Regions from separate parts of the Halanaerobium hydrogeniformans genome, predicted to be linked through region 1. Evidence: riboswitches for the same ligand, from Rfam matches in the RefSeq annotation. Region 1 holds a riboswitch; each other region holds the start of a gene.
What was found. A riboswitch is a leader RNA that binds a small molecule or an ion and turns the genes downstream of it on or off. The one in region 1 is predicted to bind cobalamin.
Positions count from the first base shown of each region.

Region 2: linked by a shared signal. The riboswitch ahead of HALSA_RS06855 (TonB-dependent receptor plug domain-containing protein) and the one ahead of HALSA_RS11205 (ABC transporter substrate-binding protein) in region 1 are both predicted to bind cobalamin.
Region 3: linked by a shared signal. The riboswitch ahead of HALSA_RS01375 (alcohol dehydrogenase catalytic domain-containing protein) and the one ahead of HALSA_RS11205 (ABC transporter substrate-binding protein) in region 1 are both predicted to bind cobalamin.

Region 1 covers NC_014654.1:2,397,433-2,405,534, forward strand. Annotated here, with positions in the region: gene HALSA_RS12820 (hypothetical protein) at 40-180, opposite strand; gene HALSA_RS11185 (nitrilase-related carbon-nitrogen hydrolase) at 364-1,167, opposite strand; gene HALSA_RS11190 (TonB-dependent receptor plug domain-containing protein) at 1,198-3,018, opposite strand; gene HALSA_RS11195 (ABC transporter ATP-binding protein) at 3,049-3,819, opposite strand; gene HALSA_RS11200 (FecCD family ABC transporter permease) at 3,816-4,895, opposite strand; gene HALSA_RS11205 (ABC transporter substrate-binding protein) at 4,936-5,943, opposite strand; cobalamin riboswitch at 6,048-6,264, opposite strand; gene HALSA_RS11210 (hypothetical protein) at 6,373-7,137, shown strand; gene cobS (adenosylcobinamide-GDP ribazoletransferase) at 7,169-7,930, opposite strand; gene cobU (bifunctional adenosylcobinamide kinase/adenosylcobinamide-phosphate guanylyltransferase) at 7,927-8,102, opposite strand, start outside.
Region 2 covers NC_014654.1:1,527,188-1,535,289, reverse strand. Annotated here, with positions in the region: gene trmD (tRNA (guanosine(37)-N1)-methyltransferase TrmD) at 1-284, shown strand, start outside; gene HALSA_RS06890 (RNA methyltransferase) at 271-855, shown strand; gene rplS (50S ribosomal protein L19) at 887-1,261, shown strand; gene ylqF (ribosome biogenesis GTPase YlqF) at 1,334-2,191, shown strand; gene HALSA_RS06875 (ribonuclease HII) at 2,172-2,975, shown strand; gene HALSA_RS06870 (QueT transporter family protein) at 2,995-3,444, shown strand; gene HALSA_RS06865 (YifB family Mg chelatase-like AAA ATPase) at 3,445-4,983, opposite strand; gene HALSA_RS06860 (YraN family protein) at 5,002-5,367, opposite strand; cobalamin riboswitch at 5,600-5,778, shown strand; gene HALSA_RS06855 (TonB-dependent receptor plug domain-containing protein) at 5,922-7,706, shown strand; gene HALSA_RS06850 (energy transducer TonB) at 7,732-8,102, shown strand, end outside.
Region 3 covers NC_014654.1:320,707-328,808, reverse strand. Annotated here, with positions in the region: gene HALSA_RS01395 (PD-(D/E)XK nuclease family protein) at 1-65, opposite strand, end outside; gene HALSA_RS01390 (ADP-ribosylglycohydrolase family protein) at 304-1,173, opposite strand; gene HALSA_RS01385 (hypothetical protein) at 1,306-1,509, opposite strand; gene trpD (anthranilate phosphoribosyltransferase) at 1,522-2,634, opposite strand; gene HALSA_RS01375 (alcohol dehydrogenase catalytic domain-containing protein) at 2,634-3,683, opposite strand; cobalamin riboswitch at 3,783-4,014, opposite strand; gene aroC (chorismate synthase) at 4,110-5,207, opposite strand; gene HALSA_RS01365 (hypothetical protein) at 5,210-5,539, opposite strand; gene HALSA_RS01360 (branched-chain amino acid aminotransferase) at 5,579-6,604, opposite strand; gene cobC (alpha-ribazole phosphatase) at 6,619-7,239, opposite strand; gene HALSA_RS01350 (RNA 2'-phosphotransferase) at 7,350-7,895, opposite strand; gene HALSA_RS12575 (hypothetical protein) at 7,926-8,048, opposite strand; gene HALSA_RS01345 (hypothetical protein) at 8,032-8,102, opposite strand, start outside.

The DNA of each region.
Region 1 (8,102 bases):
TTTAAAAACCCTGGTTTTAGTCTTTATTATTCTTTTTGATTAGTAGCCACTGAGCATATAATAATCAATCATTGCCCTGTTTTTAATCCTGTCATGTCTAAGATCGGTGTCAGAATTAGTGCTCACCTTAACCTCTGCCCTGACCCTGCAATTTTTCTTTTTCTTAAGAAATTTTTTCACGATAATGCCCCCCTTAATAAAATAGTTTTATTGAGGGAACATACTCGCTACACAGCTGCTTTGTTCCAAAACTAAGCCACCGACCTAATAAATCACTCTGCTACTAATGCTTCTGTCGGTTCAACTTGATTATATTACTAAAAACATACTTTTGCAAGAGAAAAATGAAAATATTTTAAATTTTCAGTATTCATATTTTTTATATAGTTCTGGTCTCCTGTGGGCAAGAAAATAACCCATTTTTAAGTCTTTAATTCTGCTGATTTTTTCAGACTTTAATAAAGACACAGCATAACTTTCCTCAGCGGCACCGCTTTCAGCAATGACCCTTCCTTTAGGATCGATAATTAAGGCAGCACCTTCCATCGAGCATTCCTGATTAACTAGATTTGCTGCAACAATATAACAGCTGTTGTCATAGGCCCTGGCCCTTAGATATCTTAACAAACGCTCTTTTTTACTCAGATAATCTCCTCTAGGAGTGGCAAAGGCAACAAATATTACTTCAGCACCTTTTACGGCTTGAATAGTACTGAGCTCGGGGAAATGACTATCATAACAAATTTGCACAGCAATTTTAGTATTCTTTACTGTAAAAACCTCTATTTTCTGGCCAGCAGAAAATATTTTGCTTTCATTTGGACTTAAATGACTTTTTCTATATTTCCCAATAATACCATCTGGAGAGATTATAAGCTGGCTAATATAATAATTAGCAGCTTCTTTTTCAGCTAAGCCGACTATTATAATTTGCTGATATTCTTCAGCAATTAAGAGAAGTTCCTTAACCGCTGAAGAATTAATATTGAGAGCATAATCTTTTATTTTAGGCTCATTAGTATAGCCGGTTACTGCCATTTCGGGAAAAAGAATTATATCAACCTTATCCTGCAGTTTAGCTGTCCACTTTCTTATATTCTTAATATTTTTTTCGATATCAAAAAGTACTGACTCAAAATTTACTGCAGCAGCTCTCAAATCTTCCATTATCTTTAGCTCCCTTCAATATATAGCTATTTAAAATCTCCTGCTTATTTCAAAGCCATAATTTCTTCCTGGTGTTTCAGTTCCAGCTGAACTTTCATATTCTTCAGCAAAGATATTATTTATCGATATTTTAAACTGCGTATCTCTAAACACCTCTCTGCTTAAGGTTAAATCACTGACCATATAGCTGTCTAAAATAACTCTGACTATATTGTCATCATCATCTTCATATTCATCTTCTCTTTCACCAACATATTTATTATCAAGCCGCAGATTAAAATTATTACCACTGTAATCAAAAGCCAGGTTAAGACTGTGTTCAGGCCTTAAAGGAAGCTTTTCACCACTTTCTTCATCAACTGCATCCAAATACATATAGCTGAGATCAAGATTAAGATCAGAAGTTATTCCATAGGCTAAAACAACTTCTCCACCCTGTACAGTTGCTTCACCAATATTTTGATAGCGTTTAACCCCTTCTTCAACAAATATTAGATCAATTAGATCTTCAATATCTTTTCTAAAGAGATTTAATTCTGCCCTTGTTCTACCTTCTATATATCTTAGGCCTGTTTCATAATTGCGCGATTTTTCTGGATCTAAATCAGGATTACCTCCTACTATATTTACCATACCTGCATCTGGTAGATATAATTCTCTATAATCAGGTGCTCTAAAGGCCTCTCCAGCTGAAGCAAAAAAGCTTAAATTGGGATTTAATAAATAATTTATTCCCACTTTTGGACTGAACTCTGAACCAAATTCATCATGAATATCATAACGGCCACTTAAATGAATTCTGGTTTTATCATTGAGCTGCCAGTTATCCTGAACAAACACTGCCCCATCTATATTGCTCTGCTGATCATATGTGTCACTATCGATGGAGCTCCTGGCAATATTAAAACCATAACTTAAATTATGATCATCATAATAATTCCTGCGGTTAAAGTCCAAATAGATTTTATCAGTATCATGAACTCTCCGGCCGCGAATTCCAGAATCATCAGTATAAGTATTTTCATGATAAGACAGTTTTAGGCTCTGCTCCCTATCTTCCTGATTAAGATCCCAGTTAAAGTTCAAATTTAAATCTTCATAATTTCTATCCCTTGGGTCACCTCTATCAGTATCAGTATATCTTAAAGAAGCACCTATTTGAGAATGGTCATCTAATTTATAATCAAATTTTGTAAATAGAGAACTCTGTTTTTTTTGATCTTCATTAAAGCCATCACTCCGATAATTTTTAGCCATTAAATTGTAACTTAGATTCTCAGAAAAACCAAAATGATTCAGATTATAGCTTTGAGTATTGTAGGAAGCGAAGTTTGTTCTTAAATTTGTCAACTCCAGATCTTCTTCACCACTTCTGGTAGTAATACTTATCAAACCACCGACTGCATTTGCTCCATATTGAGCTGAAGCAGGACCTTTGACTATCTCAATATCTTCAATCAGCTCTGCAGGGATTAATGATAGGTCAAATCTACCTGTTCTTAGATCATTTAAGGGTTGGCCATCAACCAAAACTAAAACCTGATTGGGAGCTGAACCTCTAATGGTAGCATTTTCTTCTGCTCCTTCTCGTCCATCACCGATATTAATATTAACTCCGGGAACATAAGTTAATATATCAGCTGCAGTTTCGACATTTCTTTTTTCTATATCTTCTCTTGTTATAATTTCTACTGAATTAGAAGATTCTAAAAGCCTTTCTCTATGTCTTAATGCCCTAACAACGATCTCATCTAGTTCTAAAACATTTGTGTTTTCTTCTGCCATCACTACTGCTGCAAATGAAGTTATGATTAAAAACAATATTAATAGTGTTATTGTATATCTTTTCAATTTATACCTCCTGTGTTTTGTCTGTAATTATTAATTGCTTAATTCTACAGGCATAATTAACAACCCATTAGAACTTTCCAATATTTCGACTTTTACTCCATATGTTTCTTCCATATTTTTTTCTGTAAACACCTCCTTTGGTTTCCCGGAAATATATTTGCCTTTTTTAGCTATTAAAAATATATAATCAGAAAATCTAGCTGCCAAATTCAAATCATGAATTGCCATTACTACTGCTGCATTTTTTTCTTTAGCCAGCTCAGTAATGATTTTCATAACCTCTAATTGATGATTTAAATCTAAATTTGAAGTTGGTTCATCAAGTAAAAAAATTGATGGGTTTTGAGCCAAACTTCTGGCAATTGCTACCTTTTGCATTTCTCCACCACTGAGATTATTCACCTCCCTTTCTGCTAATTTTTCAAGATTTAATTTTTGCAGAATTTTTTCTACAATCATTTTATCTTCTTTTCTTACCTTCCAGTTAAAATAGGGTTTTCTGCCCAGCAAAATACTTTCATAAACACTAATCGAAAAATTATTTTCTTGAGTTTGAGGTACATAACTCAGTTCTTTAGCAAGTTCTTTGGCTTCTATAGAAAGAGTGTTTTTGCCATCTAGGTAAACAAAGCCTGAATCAGCTTTGTATATATTTGATAAACATTTAATTAAAGTAGATTTTCCAATTCCATTCGGACCGACCAGAGAAATAATCTTCCCCTTTTCTATTTCCAAAGATAATTCATCAAAAACTGCAGTATCTTGATAGCAAAATTTTATTTTGTCAGCTTTCATTTTCATGACCAATAGCTCCTTCGCTTTTTAATTAACATATAGATAAAAAATGGGGCTCCAAAAAATGAGGTGATAATTCCTACTGGTAATTCTGCAGGGCTAATTATCAACCTGGCAGCTGTATCTGCTCCCAGTAAAAATAATGCTCCAGCTAGACCTGAACTGATCGTTAAAAACCTATTATCATTGCCAATAATCATTCTACAGATATGAGGAGCAACCAGGCCAACAAAACCAATAATCCCAGTAAAAGCAACTACAGAGCTTGTTAAAAATGCTGCTGTTACTGTTCCCACTCTACGCAATTTAATAATATCTATTCCCAGGTTTTGAGCAACTTCTTCCCCTGCTGAAAGGGCATTTACATCCCATGATATTTTTAAGAGTATAAGTAGAGATATAATCAAAATTGGGGTTAAGATAAATATATCTCTCCATTCAGCCTGATAAAAACCTCCCATCAACCAGATTGCAAGTTCACGCAGCTGTTCATGGTCAGTTATATATCTCAAAAAAGATACACCCGCTGAAAATAAATAACCGAGGGCAACACCTGCTAAAATTAGCATTGCTGATGTTCCTTCTTTTAAAGATACAATTAAATTAATAACAAAAATTGTTAGCAGACCAAAAGAAAATGCACCTAATATAATAAACCAGGAACTATAAGCACTAAATAAGCTTTTAAAAATAAGATCACCTAACACTATTGCTGCTGCAGCTCCAAAAGCAGAACCAGAGGCAATTCCTAAAGTATATGGGCTTGCAAGAGGATTTTTTAAAATAGACTGCATAATACTACCTGAAGATCCTAAAGCTAAACCTGTTATAACAGCAAGAGCTATTCTAGGTAATCTTAGATTCATAACTATACCTCTACTAAAACTAGAATACTCTCGACTGCCAATTCCAAAAATCTCTCCTAAGAGGACTTTGATCGTATCCATAAAAGAAATGCTTGCCACCCCTAAAGTAATAGAAAAAATGATTACTATAACTAAGAGAAATATTAAAAATAATAAAAATATCATTCTTTTCTTAAAAGCTTTATCATAATAATCTTGATGTCCGATATTCTGCATATAATTACTGCCTCCTAAGTCTACAGCTTGCTAGCTAAAATTACTGGGCTGGATAAACTGCACTATCAAATTCATCTTGCTCAAAAAATCTATTTAACATTTCTTCTCTGATTGAGCCAGGATCAATATCAGCAAAAATATCAGGATGAAAAAATTTTGCATAATATAATTTACCTATTATAGAAAATACTCCATTCTGTACATCCCAGGATATGATATGAACCCGATCATTTTTGACTGCATTTGTATCTTTTAAAGCATCTCTATCCATTAATTCATCTCTAGAATTTTTCATATCAGCTAAAGAATCATCTCTACTTGCCATTTTTACAATAACATCAGGGTTTTCTTCCCAGACAAATTCACTTGAGACAACTGGATAACTTCCCTCTAAATCATGGGCAATATTTATGCCTCCAGCAAAGTTTATTAACGGATCAACTGTTGCTTTTGAAGTCCCTGTTCTATACTTACCTCTCCATTCCCAATAGACCAATGGTCTCTCTTCACTATCTATCTCAGCTAATCTGTTTTTAATTAAATCTTCATATTCAGCCATAAAAGATTTAAGTTCCTCCGCTTTTTCTTTTTTGTCTAAGATTAAAGCAAAGTTATCTATTACCTGATCCAATCTATCAGGGTCGGAGGTGCTCTCAACAACAACCTTTATCCCAAAAGATTCAAAAATTTCTCTGTTCCTATCACTAAGCATGGTATCAGCAATAATCAAATCGGGCTCTAATTCAAGTACAGCCTCAATTTGAGGCCTGTTAGAAGAGCTACCCACTACTGGAATGTTTTGAGCAGAACTCAGCAAATCATCATCCATTTCAGTTCTAGCAATAATCTTTTCTTCTCCCTCTAAAATTATTAGTATTTCTACCATCGCTGGACTCATACAGACAATTTTTTCAACCGGTTTTTCTATTTCAACAATCTCACCCTGATAATCTTCAATCACTATTTTTTCTGCTGCAACCGGAGAAAAAGACAATATTGAAATAATGAGAAAAAGCATTAAAAACACTAATGAAATTTTTTTAAGCAAGCTTATCTACCTCCTAAAATAATTTAAAAAACCCTTATCTTTTCGGCAAGATAAGGGTATAGTTTAAGCTATATAATAACCTTACTGTTCTTGTGACCGAAGAGACAGTATAAAATAATTCGGCAGGTCTCCTGGCTTCTGCTCAAAAAGACTTATACCTTCCCTGTTAATTAAAATTAACAAGTGGTTAAAAAAGTCTTTGCAAATAATCACTTAGATGATTATTTAAACAGTTACAGTGGCGGGCCCGCTCAGGTTTTTCACCTGATTCCCTATTCTCCCTTAACTATAGTTAAGGGCACCCAATTATTAGCAAATATTTAGTTTTGTGTTCAAAGAAAAAAATAATTCTTGATTTATAATAAAATAGTAATACAATATAGTTAGAAAAGCTCTTTTTTGCCTTTATAAAAGAAAAGGGGGAAAATCATGAAAAAAAATCTTACTTTTACTAAAATTGCAAACAGTATAGCTTTCTTTTTAACCCTTCTCATTAATTTTCTTGCAAATTATTTGCCTCTAAACAATATATCTACCGGAGAAGTTTCTGCAAATTACCAAAATCCATTTACACCAGCGGGTTTTACTTTTTCCATCTGGGGGTTGATATATCTTCTTTTATTCTTATTTATAATCTTTCAATTCAAAAACAGTGAGCAAATTAAAGAAGGTTTTTCAACCGGTCCATATTTTGTGATTGCTTCCCTGGCTAATATTAGCTGGTTATTTCTCTGGCATTATCAGTATATTTATCTTTCAATGTTGGTTATTTTAATTTTACCCTTGTCTTTATTTCAAATATTTAAAAGAATTCATAACTATGATAATTATTCTCTTAAAGAGTATCTTAGTCTAAAACTTCCCTTCAGCATTTATACTGCCTGGGTTTGTATTGCCTCACTTGCAAATTTGATGGTTACTCTAGTCTACTTTAAATCTGATTGGCCACCTAACTTTTTAGTGATAGCTGCTGCCACAGGAATTTTAATAGGACTATATTTAACAATTACTATCTTAGATAAATATCAAGATATTGCTTTTTCTTTAGTAATTGTTTGGGCCTATCTTGGTATTATTGCTGCTCAATTATCTGCCCGGCAACCTGCTATAGTTGTTATTATTACTGCAGCTTTAGCAATAATTATCATCACAACAAAAAATATTCCATTACTTTTTAAAAGATACTTTAATTAGTTTTTATTTTTAAATTTTAATTCACATATTTTTAAAACATTACTGCTGTCATTAAAAATGCTATTTCACTTAACTCTATAATAGTTCCACAGAGATCACCACTTATTCCACCGATTTTTTTCTTTGACCAATTTGCTAAATAATAAAGTAGTCCGATGTTAAAAACTGCAGCTATAAAAATTATTTTTATATATTGGCTACCAAAAATCAGAACAATAAAGCTTAGTATTATTAGACTCACTAAAAATGCCTGTATAACATCTTTTTTCCCAATCTTGGCTTCTACACTTTTAGCCCATACACTAGCTTCAGCAGCTTTAAAAAGGCCCAGAGCTAAAGCAGCATAAAATCTCGCCATAACTCCCATCATCAGCAAAAATTCAATCTGCGATTTGAACAGCAATTCTTTGAAAAGTAGGTATTTTAAAATTAAAACTAAAATCAATGCTACAACTGCATAAATTCCTGAATTTGAATCATGCATTATTTGAATGGTTTTTTCTCGATCTCTATCTGCAAAATATCCGTCAAAAAAATCTCCTAAACCATCTAGATGAAGTGCACCGCTTAAATAAACATAGAAACTAAGCAGGAGTAAAGCAGTTATCTCTATGGAGAAAACAGCTGCAAAAATAAAATGACTTAAATAAGCTAATAAAGCAATGATCAAACCGGCTATAGGAAAAAACACTAATTTCATTTCTGCAGGATATTCTACTTTGACAGGGATTCGGCTCAAAAAGCTCATTGTGTTTAAGAAATTATTCCAGGCTTTGTTTAAATTACTTCTCAAAGAACTTTAACCTCCTCACCTTCACCAAGATAATTTTTTATTATCTTAAGACCCTCTTTTTTTATTTCTTGAGGCAGGCCAGCACTTACTTTATAAACTAATTCTGCATCTTGAGCACATAATCTTGCTGCACGTCCAGATATGTCTCTAAAATACCTTCCCAGCTTATAAG
Region 2 (8,102 bases), 870 kb from region 1:
TATTGGGGGATGAAGAATCAAGTAAAAAAGACTCATTTTATAATGGGCTTTTAGAACATCCTCATTATACAAGACCAAGGGAATTTAAAGGTCTTAAGGTACCAGATGTTTTATTAAGTGGTAATCATCAATTGATCGAACGCTGGCGTAAAAAAGAATCTCTGCGCAGAACTTTGATGAGAAGAGAAGATCTGCTTAAAGATAAAGAATTAACCGAAGAGGATAAAAAACTACTTAAAGAAATTAAAGCTGAATTAAAGGGTGAAGTGGATGAAAGCAATTGAGGCAGATGTTTACCTGGGATTGGTACACAACCCAATCTATAATAAACTGGGTGAGATTATCACAACAACGGTTACTAATTATGATCTACATGATATCTCTAGAGCTGCAAAAACATATGAGATCGAGAAATATTATATAATTAATAACTTGAAATCACAACAGGAACTGGTAGAAAGGGTTCATGATTATTGGACCGGTGGTCGAGGAGCAGATTACTGCTATAACCGTCATCAGGCTTTTTCTGTTTTAAAAATTGCTTCTGAATTAGCTGAAGTAAAAGAGAAAATAAAGGCAGAAACAGGCAAAAAACCGATAGTTGTGGCAACTGATGCTAAAGAATATGCTAATTCTGTTGGTTATAAAAAGATGCGTGAGTATTTAAATGACTTTGAAAGGCCATTTTTGATCATCTTTGGCACAGGATATGGTTTAACAGAAGAAACACTGGCTGAGTGTGATTATATACTTGATCCAGTCTGGGGCCGAGGAGATTTTAACCATCTTTCTGTTAGAAGTGCTGCTTCGATTATTTTAGATCGTCTTTTATCTTTACCCTGGTGGGAAGAATAAATTTTAGTATTTTTTGAGAGGAGGTTGACTGATGAATATTATCAATGAAATTGAAAAAGAACAAATGCGTGATGATATACCTGAATTCGCAGTAGGTGATACATTAAACCTAAAAGTTAGAATATCAGAAGGTGGTAAAGAAAGACTACAGCCTTATAAAGGTGTTGTAATTAAGAGAAACGGTGGAGGTTTAAATGAAACTTTTACTGTTCGTAAAATTGCTCATGGAGTTGGAGTAGAAAGAACTTTTCCAGTCCATTCCAGTAAATTAGATGCTATTGAGGTAGTAAGACGTGGTGATGTAAGAAGATCACGCCTCTATTACTTACGTGACAGAAGAGGTAAAGCTTCTAGAATTAAAGAAAAACGTGAAGCTAGAGTTATACCAGAAGTAGATGCAGAGTAATTTTTAAGACAAAGGGTGGGGAGATAATCCTACACCCTTTTTTAATCTCAATTTAAAGAGGGAGTTAATATCATGATTCAATGGTATCCAGGCCATATGGCAAAAGCAAAAAGAATATTAAAAGATGACTTAAAATTGGTAGATTTAATTATCGAGGTCCTTGATGCAAGAGCACCTTACAGCACTCAAAATCCAGATCTGCAGTCTTTAGTAAAAGATCAAAAAAGAGTTGCTGTTTTAAATAAAAAGGATTTAGCTGATCCAGAATTAAATCAAAAGTGGTTAAATTATTTTAAGGGAGAGGCAGTTTTACTAAACTCTATAACCGGAGAAGGAGTTGGAGAATTAAAGAATCTCTTAAACGGTCTTCACTATGAAATCACAAATAAGCTATCTAAAAAGGGAAGAAAGGCAAGAAGGATCAGAGCTATGATCATTGGAATACCCAATGTAGGTAAATCAGCCCTGATTAACCTTTTAGCTGGTTCTAAAGCTGCTAATATAGCTGATAAACCGGGTGTTACTAGAGGTAGACAGTGGGTTAATGTCAGTAAAAAGGTCAGACTGCTTGATACTCCGGGTATTTTATGGCCCAGTTTTTCTGATGAAGATACTGCCTATAAGCTGGCTTTAACAGGTGCTGTTAGTAATGATGTTTTTGATTTTGAACTTGCAGCATATAAACTAATTAAATTTATTAAAAATATCAAAGCAGAAAAATTAGAAGAATTCTATCAGCTGGATTATTTAGCAGATCATTCCTATGATATTCTGGCAGATATTGCCCGCAAAAGAGGTTGTCTAATGACCGGTGGCAAAGTCGACCGTAATCGGGCAGCTGGAATTGTAATTAATGATTATAGAGATGGTAAATTAGGTAGAATAACTTTAGAAAAACCTGCAGAGGTGGATGAAGATGAAATATCCTGATTTTGATGAGCTGACAATTAAAGAGATAAAAGATTATACTAAAGATTTAGAAACTGATGATAGTCTGATAGAATTAGCAAACATTTTGTCAGAAGACGAGCGAAAAGGTGTAAAGAGAATTGCCAAAAAATTAAAAAATAAGCTGGCCAAAAAAGAAGCAGTAATTGCTAAATGGGTCAATATGAACTCACTTCAGGAAAAATTAGAATCTAATGGTTATCAGGCTGTGATAGGGATTGATGAAGCAGGGAGAGGTCCACTTGCTGGCCCTGTGGTTGCAGCTGCAGTTCTACTTGATTCAACAAAACCAATTTATGGTTTAGATGACTCTAAAAAGCTGAGTCGAGAAAAAAGAGAAAAACTGCTTGAAGAAATTAAAAAGAAAGCTAAAGTTGGAATAGGTCAGGCTTCCAGTAAGGAAATAGATAAATATAATATTAGAGAAGCAACCTTTGCAGCTATGAAAAGAGCTGTAAAAAACCTATTACCTCAATTAGAAGAAAAACCAGATTTATTATTGGTTGATGGCAATACAGTTATTCCCGATCTAAAGATCGATCAAAAAGCTGTTATCGATGGTGATGCAAAAATTAATTCTATTGCTGCAGCTTCAATAGCTGCAAAAGTAAGCAGGGATCAGATAATTTTTGAATATGCAGAAGAATATCCTGAATATAATTTTAAATCAAATAAGGGCTATGGAACAGCAGAACATATAGCCGCTTTAGAAGAGCATGGGTCATCACCGATTCACCGCAAATCATTTGGTCGAGTCCCTAAATAAAAGGAGGAAATATAGAATAGTGAATACAAAAAGAATGGCCAGAGGAGCTGCTATTACGGCTCTTTATGTAGTAATTACATATTTTTTAGCACCGATTAGTTTTGGACCACTACAGTTTAGAGCTGCAGAAGCTTTAACCCTTTTACCGATAATTTTTCCCGAAGCAGTTCCAGCCTTATTTTTAGGTGTACTGCTGGCTAATGTCATTGGTGGATTAGGTATGGTAGATATCATTGGAGGTAGTTTAGTCACCCTTTTAGCAGCTTATGTAACTTATAAATATCGAGACAGTATAATTGCCTATTTAAGTCCAATAGTCTTTAATGCATTTTTAATTAGTATTTATCTGCACTTATTATTTTCATTACCGTATTGGTTAACCGTACTGCAGATTGGAGTTAGCCAGACATTGGTAATTGTACTTTTAGGTTATCCGATGGTAAAATATTTAAAAAAATACTATGATTGATTAATACAACATTTTAGAGTTTTCTGCCAGCCAGCGAAAATCAATTGCTTCGATCAGATCTTCTTTTTTGATGTTATGATGGCTTTTTAGATCGGCAATTGTTCTGCTGACCCGCATTAAACGAATATAGCCCCGCATGGACAAATTAATTTTTTTAACGGCATCTTTTAATATTTTTTGAGCAGATCTTTTTAAACTACAGTATTTTTCAATATCTTTTAATTCTAATTCTGAATTATTTTTTAGTCTACTATTTTTATATCTTTGAGCCTGCATAATGCGGGCATTTTTTATTTTCTCCTGATAATTAATCAATTTAGTCTGACTGCTTTTTAAAAGTATTTCTTCACTTTCTAAGGGAGGTACTTCTATCTGCAAATCAATTCTATCTAAAAGAGGTCCTGATAATTTTTGTTGATATTTAATTATATCTCTTTCTGAACAGCTACAGCTTTTGTTTTTCACTCCTGCATAACCACAGGGGCAGGGGTTCATAGCTGCAATCAACTGAAAATTTGCCGGGAAAATATAGCTGCCATTGTTTCTGGCTATTTTGATCTTTTTTCTTTCTAAAGGTTCACGTAAATTGGCTAAAACTGCAGCTTTAAATTCAGGTAGTTCATCCAAGAAAAGAACTCCATTGTGTGCCAGTGAAATCTCACCTGGTACAGGTATTCTACCACCACCGATCAAAGCGGCTGAGGTAATTGAATGATGTGGAGCAACAAATGGTCTGTATCTTTTTTTAAAATTTAATTTTTCTAAATTATCGCTGACACTGTAAATCGAAGCAGTTTCTAAAAGTTCTTGACTGGAAAGAGGTCTTAAAAGTTTCACAATCGAAGCTGCCAGAATGGTTTTACCACAACCTGGTGGACCTACAAAAAGTAGATTATGCCCTCCTGCAGCTGCAGTAATTAGAGCTCTTTTTGCATTGTGCTGGCCCCTGATAAAATTAAGCTCAAAATAATTATCCTTTCTATTAACTCTATTTTTTTCTTCAATATCCCGCGTAAAAAAATTATTATTTTTAACTTTGATCAAATCAGTTAATTGACTTAAATTATAAAGAAAATAGCTGTCTATATTCTCTATTAATTCAGTTTCTTTTTGATTTTCAGCAGCTAAAACTGCCTCTTTAATATTATTTTTTTCTGCTTCGATCAACATCGCCAGCACACCTTTAACCTTATTTAAATCTCCATTTAGATTTAATTCTCCAGCAAAGATTTTCTTTTCCCTATTTTTTATCTTTATCTGACCAGAACATTCTAAAAGTACAGCAGCAATAGCAAGATCAAAGTGGGATCCATATTTTTGAATATTACCTGGAGCAAGATTAACCGTTATCTTTTTGATCGGCCATTCAAAACCTGAATTTATAATAGCTGAACGGACCCTTTTAGCTGATTCTTTAACAGTCTTTCCTGCTAAACCGACAATATGGAAACCCGGCAGACCACGAGAGATATCAATTTCTACTCTCACTATTTCTGCCTTAACACCACTTATAACAGCAGAATGGACAAAAGAATACATTTTTATACCTCCAGATAATCAATCAATGATATTTTTAAAATGTTTGAGCTCATCAGCAGTTTTATCTATTTTATTAATTTTAATGGCAATTAAATCAAAGCGAATGTTATCAATTTCTTTGTCATTCTCTAAAAAATAGTATGAAGCAGTATTTTTTAAATGTTCAATTTGAGTATAATAAAGATTTTCCGCCAAATAGAGGTAATCTTCTGAGGTTCTGCTTTTGACTTCTATGAAAATAGTGTAATCATCTTTTTGAGCAATAATATCAATTTCGCCAAAATTATTCCTGTAATTTCTCTCTATAATCAAATAACCTTTGTTTTTTAAATGCTTTGCTGCAATATCTTCACCAAGTTCTCCGATCTGATTATGTAAAGCCATTAAAACACCTCCTAATAGATATATTATATAATTATGTAAATATATAGTAATACCTTCTTTTTATTGCAAAATAATTAAAATATAAGCAAAAAATATTCAAAATTGCTGTAAAATAAAATTGATAAATTGAAAATAACAAAAAATTCACACAAAAAAACAAATATACAATAGATTTTTTTAGAGGATTTTAGCCTTAAATAAAGAAGATAATAAATAGAGTTTAATACAATCAAATAATGTTCTCTTTTTAGGTGCTTCATTCAGAAGATAATAGGGAATCAGGTGAAATTCCTGAACGGGTCCGCCACTGTTAACTAGTATGGTGATTTAATACCACTCAGAAATGGGTTTGGGGAAGGTAAATCACTAAAGCTATAAAGTCAGGAGACCTGCCTAAAGGGAAAACAGCCATCTTCGAGACAGGATTGGTTGTGGGCTATGTATTTTTCGCACGAAGACACCCTCAATGTACCTGGGTGTCTTTTGCTTTGGAAATAGCTTTTTTTTGTCTTAGGTGGCTGTAAGCATAACAAAAAAACAAGGAGGAATAGTAAATGTTAAAAAGGGCAGTTTTAGTTTTGCTTGCAGCATTATTAATTTTTGTTATACCAGTTGGTGCGCAAGAAGATGTCATTGATCTAGATGAAGTAGTAGTCACAGCAAGTAGATATGAAGAGGCAATTATGGATACTCCAGTAAGTATTGAAGTTATCAGCCAGGAGGATATAGCACAGAGCAATTCTCAAAATGTAGCTGATCTATTAAATACATATACAGGAGTTTCTATAACTGATTTTGGTGGTCCAGCAGGAGCTAAACAGGTAAATATTAGAGGAGCCAGTGCAAGTCAAGTTTTAATTTTATTAGATGGTCAGCCGATCAATGAACCCCAAAATGGTGGTTTTGATTTAGGTTTAATACCTACCAATAATATTGAAAGAATAGAGGTTATCAAAGGGCCTGCTTCAGTAATTTATGGTGCAAATGCCATGGGTGGAGTAGTTAATATTATTACTAAAGATATAGAAGTTGAACCACAAACTAGAGTTTCTTTGAACTATGGTTCTTATAATAATTTTACTTATGAACTTTCACATTCACAGAGATTTGATGATTTGGGAGTATATTTATCATATTTAAATAGAGATTCTGATGGTCTTGAAGATGGAGAAAAATTAGAACAGGAAACTGTATTCGCCAGATTAAATTATCAGCTCAGTAATCATTCTGATTTAACTTTTACATTTGAGGATAATACTTCTGATAAAATAATTGGTGGCAGTGTTCAAGATGATCATTTTCAAAATCTTAATTTGAAATGGAATACTCAAAAAGAAAATAGAGATACATCTGTTAGTGTTTTTAGAAATTATCAGGAAAGATTATATCCTAGTGACGGTTCCAAACATGAAAGATACCAAACTGGTTTAAATATAAATAATACTAATTATTTTGATAATCACATTTTAAATTATGGCTTTGAGATAAAGGAAGATGATGTTGAGAGTACAGATATCATTGGAGGTCAACAAAAAAATACCAATAAAGCTTTATATATTCAAGATGACTGGGGAATTAATGATCAGCTTAACTTAAAAATTGGGGCTCGCTATGATGATCATGAAGAATATGGTTCTGAATTAAGCCCGCAGATTGGAGCAAATTATAAGTTGAGTGATAATTACAGTCTGGTTGCTTCTGCAGCTCAGGCTTTTAGAGCTCCTACTTTTGATGATTTATATGGTACTTATCCTCCTAATCCTGATTGGTTTTTTCCTGGCTTTGAGGGTAATCCTGATTTAAAGGCAGAAACTAGTGATAATTATGAGATAGGTTTAAGATTTAACTTTCAAAATACTTCAGGTCAATTAAGTTTGTTTCAAAGAAAAGTTGATAATTTAATCACTAGTTTTGAAGATAATGGAATTAATACCAGAATAAATATAGAAGGTACTTCTGAATTTAAGGGAATAGAATTAGGACTTGATAGAAAATTAGCAGAAAATATTAACACAAAATTAAACTATACTTATTTAGATGCTAGAGATCAAAATGATAATCGTTTAGCTAATCAACCATATCATAATGCAAAACTTAGCCTAAATTATAATGATCAAGTTAATAGAATTTCCTTAGATGGTAGATTGGTTGCTGGTCGATTAGATATGCCAAGCTATTTTGTCTTAGATTCTAGATTTAGCAGACCATTAGAAATAAGAGAAAGAGATTTTAATATGACATTCTCAATAAATAACTTATTGGATAGGGATTATCAAGTAGTCAGTCCTTTAGATATGCCTGGTCGTAACTTTATGTTAAGTTTAGGAACTTCATTCTAAATAAATTTGAAAGGGTGATGATAAGATGAAAAAAGAAGATAAGTTTGTTTTTGTATTAAGTTTCATATTATCATTATCCATGCTCTTTCTGCTAGAAGCCTGCCCATTCAGGCTTCTAGCCAATGATATTCAGGTAGTTGAGAGGGAAGAGGTAGAAATAGAATTATTATTATCTGATGCAGCAGAGCTATTTGAAGAAGAAGGTGGTTCTGAGGCAGCAGAGGATAGTGATTCTGCTTTAGAGGAAGAGATTGCTCAGGAAGATAGTACTTCTGAGGCAGAAGTAAGTGAAGAAGTTGAACCTGAGCCAGATAGAGAAACAGAGACTCAATATGAAGAAACTGAAGAAGAATTAGCTGAAGAGCCTGAAGAAGTGGAAGAAAGACCTGAAATCGA
Region 3 (8,102 bases), 540 kb from region 1:
GGTTTTTTTAAAGAAACACTTTCTTCTATTAGATCTTCTCCATAATCTAAATAATTAAATTCCAAACTAAACATCTCCTTTTCAGCTTGGTTTTTACCGAATTTCAAAAGATTAATTTTACTTCAACTATAATTATAACATACTCTTCTGACAGCATGGTGTCATAGCTAATTAATTCCTCAATTAACCAGTAAAGTCCTGCAATTTATATCCAAAAAATATAAAACCCCATCTACTTTGATTGAAATTCCAGTAGATGAGGCCATTGAATTTAACATTATTCTTGAGCTGCTCTTTTTTAAGCTATAGTTTAACTATCATTTCTTTGAGCTCACCGGCTCTGTTAAAGCCATCGATCAAATTATCAGGCAGATTTTTTAAACCCTGATCGGCACCAAGGATCATTCCAATTATCATTGCCCGAGCGGCAGTATCCCCACCTGCCCTGATGTTTACAGAAAATGCTTCTACAGGATCAGAGTAATTTAAGAGAACATCAAGCACAATCGGGAATCCCTGGGCAGTAGAACAACCCTGTCCTCTTTTATCTGCCATTTTTACTACTTCGTCTTTTGAACTGATATTTTCAAAGAGTTCACTGATATAATCATTTACATCCTTGTTATCGAGTAAAGCCTTTCTGTAATCTTTACCATTTAAAATATCTTCCATAACCTCATAGATATATTCAGAACTCTGCTCTACTATCTCTCCATTATGGGTTAGATGTATCTGAGCTAAAAAATCCTCTTTACTTATACTATTATCAAGAAACATAGGGGCACTGCGGGCCAGACCTCCCAGCTCTACATTTTCTGTACCAACAAGACTATCAGATCCTTTGAATTTCTGCAGGGCATCCTTCATCGAATGGTCCATAAACATCTCATTTTCTTGAATATATTCCATCCAGTCTTCTCTGAATTTTTCCAGCTCAAAACCCTCATTATTATAAATCGATTTCAACAGAGCAAAAGACTGCTCACCATAATGGGTGAAGTCTCCAGCCTTTTTACCTTGATGAAATTTAGCAATCTCAGGTGAGGTGTACTCGGTTATTCTACCTGGAAAATGTTTTTTTGCTTTATCTGTATCATAAACCCAGTGGGAACCTAAAGAAATTGCGTCTCCAATCAAACTTAGATATATTGCTGACAATCTATTCTTATCCATCATTAGACCCTCCTCAAATAAATAATCTATGCTATTTCAGATAGTATTATACTCTTCTATCAGAAAAAATTAAATTAAGCTTTTTACAATTTCAATATTTAACACTGAGTTAAACTACATTTATTTAATAGCTTAAAGTTCTTTTTCTCTGATCTCTAATTCTACTAATCTCAAATTAGCTAGCTTATCGTGCTTAGCTTTTTCTTGTAGCTCAATTAATTTTTTAGAATGCTGACTGGAAAACACTGAAGCTTTATTTAAATTAACGAGTTGATAACCATCTTTTTTGTCAGCTTTTAAATAACCCTGTTCAGATTTTAGAGCATAGAGCTGCATTATTTACCTCCTTTAGATTTTTGCCAATAATCTATCCAGCTTTTTTAATCCCTTTTCAGGCTCTGAATTCTGCACCTGAACCCATTTTTTAAGCTTATTAATTGCTTTACCTGAGTTAATGATCTCTTTGGCTGCCTCATAGGCAGTTTTAAGCTGATCATGATAATCCATTAGATAAAAGATCAGAGCTGTATTGAGGGCTATAATATCTGAGCGGGCCTTTTCTCCCCCACCTTTTAATACTTTAATCAGCTCTAAAGCCTCACTTTGCCTATCCTGGCAGGGAAGAATATCTTTGCTACTTGCTTTTTCTATCCCCAGACTTCGTGGATCAATGGAGTACTCTTTGAGCTGACCTGTTTCATCAATTTCAACCAGATGATTTCTGCCCAGAGTTGAGGCTTCATCCATCCCGCTTATTCCATCTTCTGCTAAACCATGAACTACTATGGCCTTTTTATAACCTATTTTGTGCATGACTTTTGCTACCGGTTTTAATAGCTCTCTGCTGTATACTCCCCGAACCCCATATTTCGGATAAACAGGGTTCGCTAAAGAAGCTGCAATATTTAAAGTTGTGCCAAAGGAAATTCTGGCAAGTATCCTGCCTAAAGCCGTAGGGTGTATTTTAGAGTCCATACCATTTAAGACTCCAATTCCAACTTCTTCGATGCTTTTTACTATAAGTTCTGGGGCACACTCAACTCCAACCCCTAATTCTTCTAAAATATCGATTGTACCACAGTTAGAAGTGATCGCTCTTGAACCATGCCGGGCCATGTTTACACCTCCAGCTGCTGCAACGATTGAGGCAGCAGTACTGATATTAAAAGTATTTAGCTTATCCATTCCTGTCCCACAATTTTCTACTAAAGGCTGTTCCAGCTGAGGAGTTAATTTGATGGTATCTAAATTATAGATTGCATCCCAGCTTCCAGCTATTTCCTCTACCGTTTCTCCCTTTGCTTTTAATGCAGCTAAAAAAGCTCCCTGCTGCATTTCTGATTGTTGGTCTAAAAGCACTTGAGTAAAAAGTCCTTCCATCTCTGCTCGGGAAAAATCCTTTCCTTCGATTAATCCACTTATACTTTGGCCAAACTGCTTGCTGTTTACTACTTCATTCATCATCCATTTCCTCCTTCATTTTCTTTGATGATAACTTTGATTGTTTCTTTATTTCTTGCTTTTTCTACACCTTTAAAAATTTCGTTTAATGAAATTTGATCTGTTATCAATTTTTTTACTGCTATTTTTTGCTTAGCCATCAGCTTTAAAGCTTTTTTATTCTGTTTAACAGTACAGCCATAAGCTCCAATTAAAGCCATTTCACCATAATGAAATAAGTTGCCATCGATCTCTAAGTTTTCTTTGCCATCAGCAAAACCCGAAAACAATAAGATCTTACCCCGCTTATTTAATAATCCTGTTAAAGAATGATCAACACTTACATGACTTGATGCCAAAACTATCAAATCAACCCCCCGGCCATCAGTCGCTTTATTTACGATATCATGCCATGCCTTTTCTTCAACATTAATCAAAGAATCAAGCTCTAGAGAAGCTGCAAAGTCCAGCCGTTTAGCTAATTTATCGGCTAGGATTATCTTTTTTGCCCCATAACTTTTAGCCAGCATTGCCTTTAAACAACCGATAGGACCTGCTCCAATTATTAAAACACTCTCATTTTCAGTAAATTGAGCCAGTTCCAATCCATTAATACAGCAGGCTAATGGTTCGGCAAAAACCGCTTCAGAAAAACTTAAGTTATCAGGAATTATATTTAAAACTCCAGCTTTGATGGCTTTCTCTGGAATAGCTATGTACTCCCTAAAACCACCATCTACAGTAAATCCAAAGATCTCAATCTCCTGACAGTGGTTTGTAATCCCCTGCTGACAAAAATAACATTCCCCACAGACTATACCTGGTGCTATTTGAACTCTATCTCCTTTATTAAATTCTTTAGTTTCACTTTCAACTATAATCCCTGTGATCTCATGGCCTAAAACTCTGGGGTAAGTGAGTGCTTTATGGCCTTTATCGATCATTTTTAAATCAGCACCGCAGAGTCCACTTGCCACTACTTTAATTAAAACACCACCTGGTACAATTTTTGGTCTGGGCAGATCTCTTAGTTCTAATTGTTTTTTTTCGTTTAATATTGCTGCCTGCATAATTGGCCTCCTCATCTAGTTTAGTTATTAAAATCAAAAAAAGTCCACAACTCCCTTAAGGAGCTGTGAACTTTTCCATAATTCACTAGCAATTTAAATAAACTGCAGATTAAATAGGCAGGTTTCCTGGCTCACGACCTTAACCTTTCACCTTCCCCGATTATTTTAATAATCAAGTGGTAATTGAAAGACCCTTTTATCGCTTACAGTGGCGGGACCGCACTGTCACAAGCAGCACTCAGCTTTAACTCATGCAGATTTCCCTTTTAAAGCAGTCAACTTAAAAATTTTCTTTTTGAATTAACCGCTCACCCATTTAATTATATTTAATTTTTAATCAAAAATTCCTAATCTAAAAAAATATTATCATAATTTAAAAACTATTACAACAACTTTTAAATAATTTCTAGCAATTAAGTTGAGATTCTAAAAGACCTTTTTAATATATTCCAGTCTAGTTGTCATCTGTTTTAAAAGTAAATCAACCAGGGTCAAAGCTGTCATAGCTTCCACCACAACAACAGCTCTCGGTACTATTACCGGATCATGACGACCGTGGATATTCAATTCAATATTTTCTCCAGCTTTGTTGACCGTCGATTGTGTTTTCTCTATTGACGGAGTAGCTTTAACCGCAGCTCTTAAAACTATTTCACTACCATCAGTTATCCCACCTAAAGTACCACCGGCATTGTTCGTCAGCTTGCTTATTTCTTGATCCTCATCGTACTGATAAAAGTCATTGTGCTGATGACCTGTCATCTCAGCAGCTTTAAAACCACTCCCAATCTCAACACCTTTTACCGCTCCAATCGACATGATTGCCCTGGCCAGTAGAGCATCACTTTTATCAAAAACAGGCTCTCCCAGTCCCTCTGGAATGTTTTCAACCCTGCATTCAATGGTTCCACCTGAGGAATTATTATCTTCCATCAGCTCTGTTAAGTATTTTTCGGCTTTTTTGGCGGCTTTCTGATCAGGCATATAGAGAAAATTATCCAGCCTGGTTTCAATCTTTGTGTTCTCGGGATCGATCTTCACCGGACCTATAGAGGCAGTATATGCCCTGATTTTAACTCCCAGTTCCGCCAGCACTTTCCTGGCAACAGCTCCTGCTGCTACCCTGGCTGCTGTTTCTCTGCCTGAAGCCCGACCACTACCCCGGTAATCTCTAAAACCATATTTTAGATCATAGCTATAATCAGAGTGTCCGGGTCGATAAACATCTTTAAGCTTTGTGTAATCTTTGGAACGCTGATTTTTATTATATATTATAAGAGAAATCGGGGTGCCTGTTGTTTTAGCTTTGAATACCCCTGATAAGATTTCTACCTTATCTCCTTCTTTTCTTGGGGTTGTAAAAGGAGATTGCCCGGGTTTTCTCCTATCTAAATCAGACTGTATATCTTCTTCATTCAATTCCAGGCCGGCGGGACAGCCATCTATAACTACACCAAGGCCTTTGCCATGAGATTCACCCCAGGTTGAAATTTTAAACAAATCACCTAATACTGAACCTGACATCTTTAAACACCACCAAATCTATTTATGATAGCCTTAAGACTATCAAGAAGTTTTTCACTCAGTTCTTCAATTTCAATAATACCCCTTGCCACTGCAGAAGCTACTACCATATCTAGTTGGCCGTCATTATTATAGCGTTTGAAAATAGCCCTCGAGATTTTGACATGATAGATGTAGATCTCATGGTCTAATTCAAAGACATTCATTTTTTTATCTTCCCATTCTTTAAATTTCTCCTGCAGATCTGAAAGTTCATTTTCCAGTTCCCTTTTGTGGGCTATTTTTGCTAGTTGCCTGATTTCTTTTTTTAAATCTTTACTATAATTCTGCATCTTTTTCTCCTTTTAGCATCATTATTTTAATATCTCTGCTTAAACAATCTTCCTGATCCAGCCTTCAGGTGCTTCAATATCTCCCAACTGGATTTGAGTTAGTGTATCATAGAGCTTTTTAGTAACCTCTCCCATTTCTTCCATACCACTTGGGAAGGTGATCTCTTTATCCTCATTAACCACTTTTCCGACCGGTGAGATAACTGCTGCAGTACCACAAACTCCACATTCTGCAAATTCCTCTAATTCTTCGAACTTTACAGGCCGCTCGCTTACCTTTAGACCAAGCCTATTTTCAGCTATATAAAGGATTGATCTCTTTGTTATGGAAGGAAGAATAGTTTCTGACTTTGGTGTAACAATCTCCTTATCCTTTGTTACAAAGATGAAGTTAGCTCCACCTGTTTCTTCGACAAATGTTCTAGTTTCAGCATCTAAATACATATTTTCATCAAAACCATTTTCATGTGCTTCAATATGGGCCCTTAAGCTCATAGCATAATTTAAGCCTGCTTTTATATTACCTGTACCCCTGGGAGCTGCTCTATCATATTCACTTACACAGAGGGTTAAAGGATTGACTCCTCCTTTAAAATAGGGGCCAACTGGAGTTCCAAAAAGCCTGAATTGATATCCTTCAGCAGGCTCAATACTGATCACAGGTTTTGAAGCAAAAATAAAGGGACGTAGATATAATGCTGCCCCTGTTCCATAGGGTGGAACCCATTCAGCATTAGCCTCTACAACCAGATCAACCGCCTCCAAAAACTTTTCTTTGGGGAAAGGTGGTATCTGCAGTACTTCTGCAGAATCCATCATCCGCTCCGCATTTAAATCAGGCCTGAATGTAACAATACTTCCATCTTTAGTAGTAAAGGCCTTTAATCCTTCAAATACCTGCTGACAGTACTGTAAAACACCTGCACTTTCATTAATTACAATATCTGACTTAGAGCTTAAAGTACCATTTTCCCATTTTCCGTCACTATAGTTAGCTACATATCTTTTATCAATTTCTCGGTAATCAAAGCCAAGTTTTTCCCAATCTAGTTCTTTCTTTTTCATGGATAGTTCGCTCCTTATTTAAAATTTTCTCCAACCACGTAGTTCAGTTTGCTTAAAATAGCATCATCATCATAAAATTTAATTTCGGTAAGCGATGTATTATCTACCTGAAACTGTTTAAAACTTTTAGATTGTACTGCTAAAACTTCTCGCAAATATAATTTTATCACACCACCATGGGTGACAACTATCAGTTTTTCTCCCCTGTGTTTTTCTAAAAGCTGATCAAAAAAAGATTTTATTCTGGCTGCAAACTGGGTGATATTCTCTCCTCCAGGTGCTCCATTGTTCAGCGGATCAATTCTCCAGGCTTCCATATCATCAGGATATTGATCAACTATTTCTTCGAGTTTTAAGCCCTCCCAATCACCAAAATCTATTTCTCTTATCTTTTTACTTTCTTTGATCTCAAGCTCAAGCTTATCTGCAATAAATGATGCAGTCTTTTTAGCCCGCTTAAGATCACTGCTGTAAATATGATCAAATTCATAATTTTTTAGGAATTCAGCTGTTTCTTCAGCTTTTATGATGCCGCTTTCATTAAGCTCTGTATCCGTCTGGCCCTGGATAATAGAGTTTTTGTTGTAGTCTGTTTCACCATGTCTGATGAGCAGAAGTTCTGTTTTTGTGGCCATTTTTTTCACCTTCCTGCCTTTTACTTTTTAAGATTAATCTATTTCACAAAAATCTGCTATATAAAACATATTCTATAAAAAAATATATTAACCTTTGCTATCTCCATTTATTATTTTATAAAAAAGAGGTATTTTGCAGCAATCTGATCGGTCAAATATATATTTTCAGCAGTTTTGTAAAACTCCTGTCCAGCTTGATAGGCTTTTAAGGCCCTGATTTTAAATATTAGCTCATTATTTGTTCTTCTCTGAGCAACCTTTTTTGCCTCTTTAATATTTACGCTTAGATGGACATAATTTCTACCCATCGGTTTAATTCCTTCAGCTAAGATCTTATTTTTCGCCTCAGGTGTTGTGCCATGATAAAGGAACTCAGGTGGTTTAACCGCCTCATATTCTGGATTGACACCTTCTATACTGTGACCATAGTTTGCTCTAATCCTTTTTTGCTCATCTAAAAAGCTAAAACGACCTTTAGGATCAGCTTCTACCACTTTGATCAGGTCGTCTTTAGTTATTTTTTTAAATTTATTTTTTAGAGAATTTAAAAGCTCATCTGTTTCTACTGAAGCATCAGCAGCCAATTTCAAATCAAATGATTCTGGATGGTGGCGAAGAATATAGGAAAGCGTTTTTGATAGTTTTATTTTATCCATCCTGCTACCACTCCTTAACAATTTCTAATATTATAGATAAAATCTTAAATTCTTTTTTATTTGCTCAGAGTCATATTCTTTAAAACCCTGACTCTCAGCCCACTCAGTCATCATCTCATGATCTTCATGGTCAGGATCAGAAATTATTTCCATGAACTGACTTAAGCCAGGAACCAAAAGCTTCTGTTATTTTATTGTTTTTTAAAC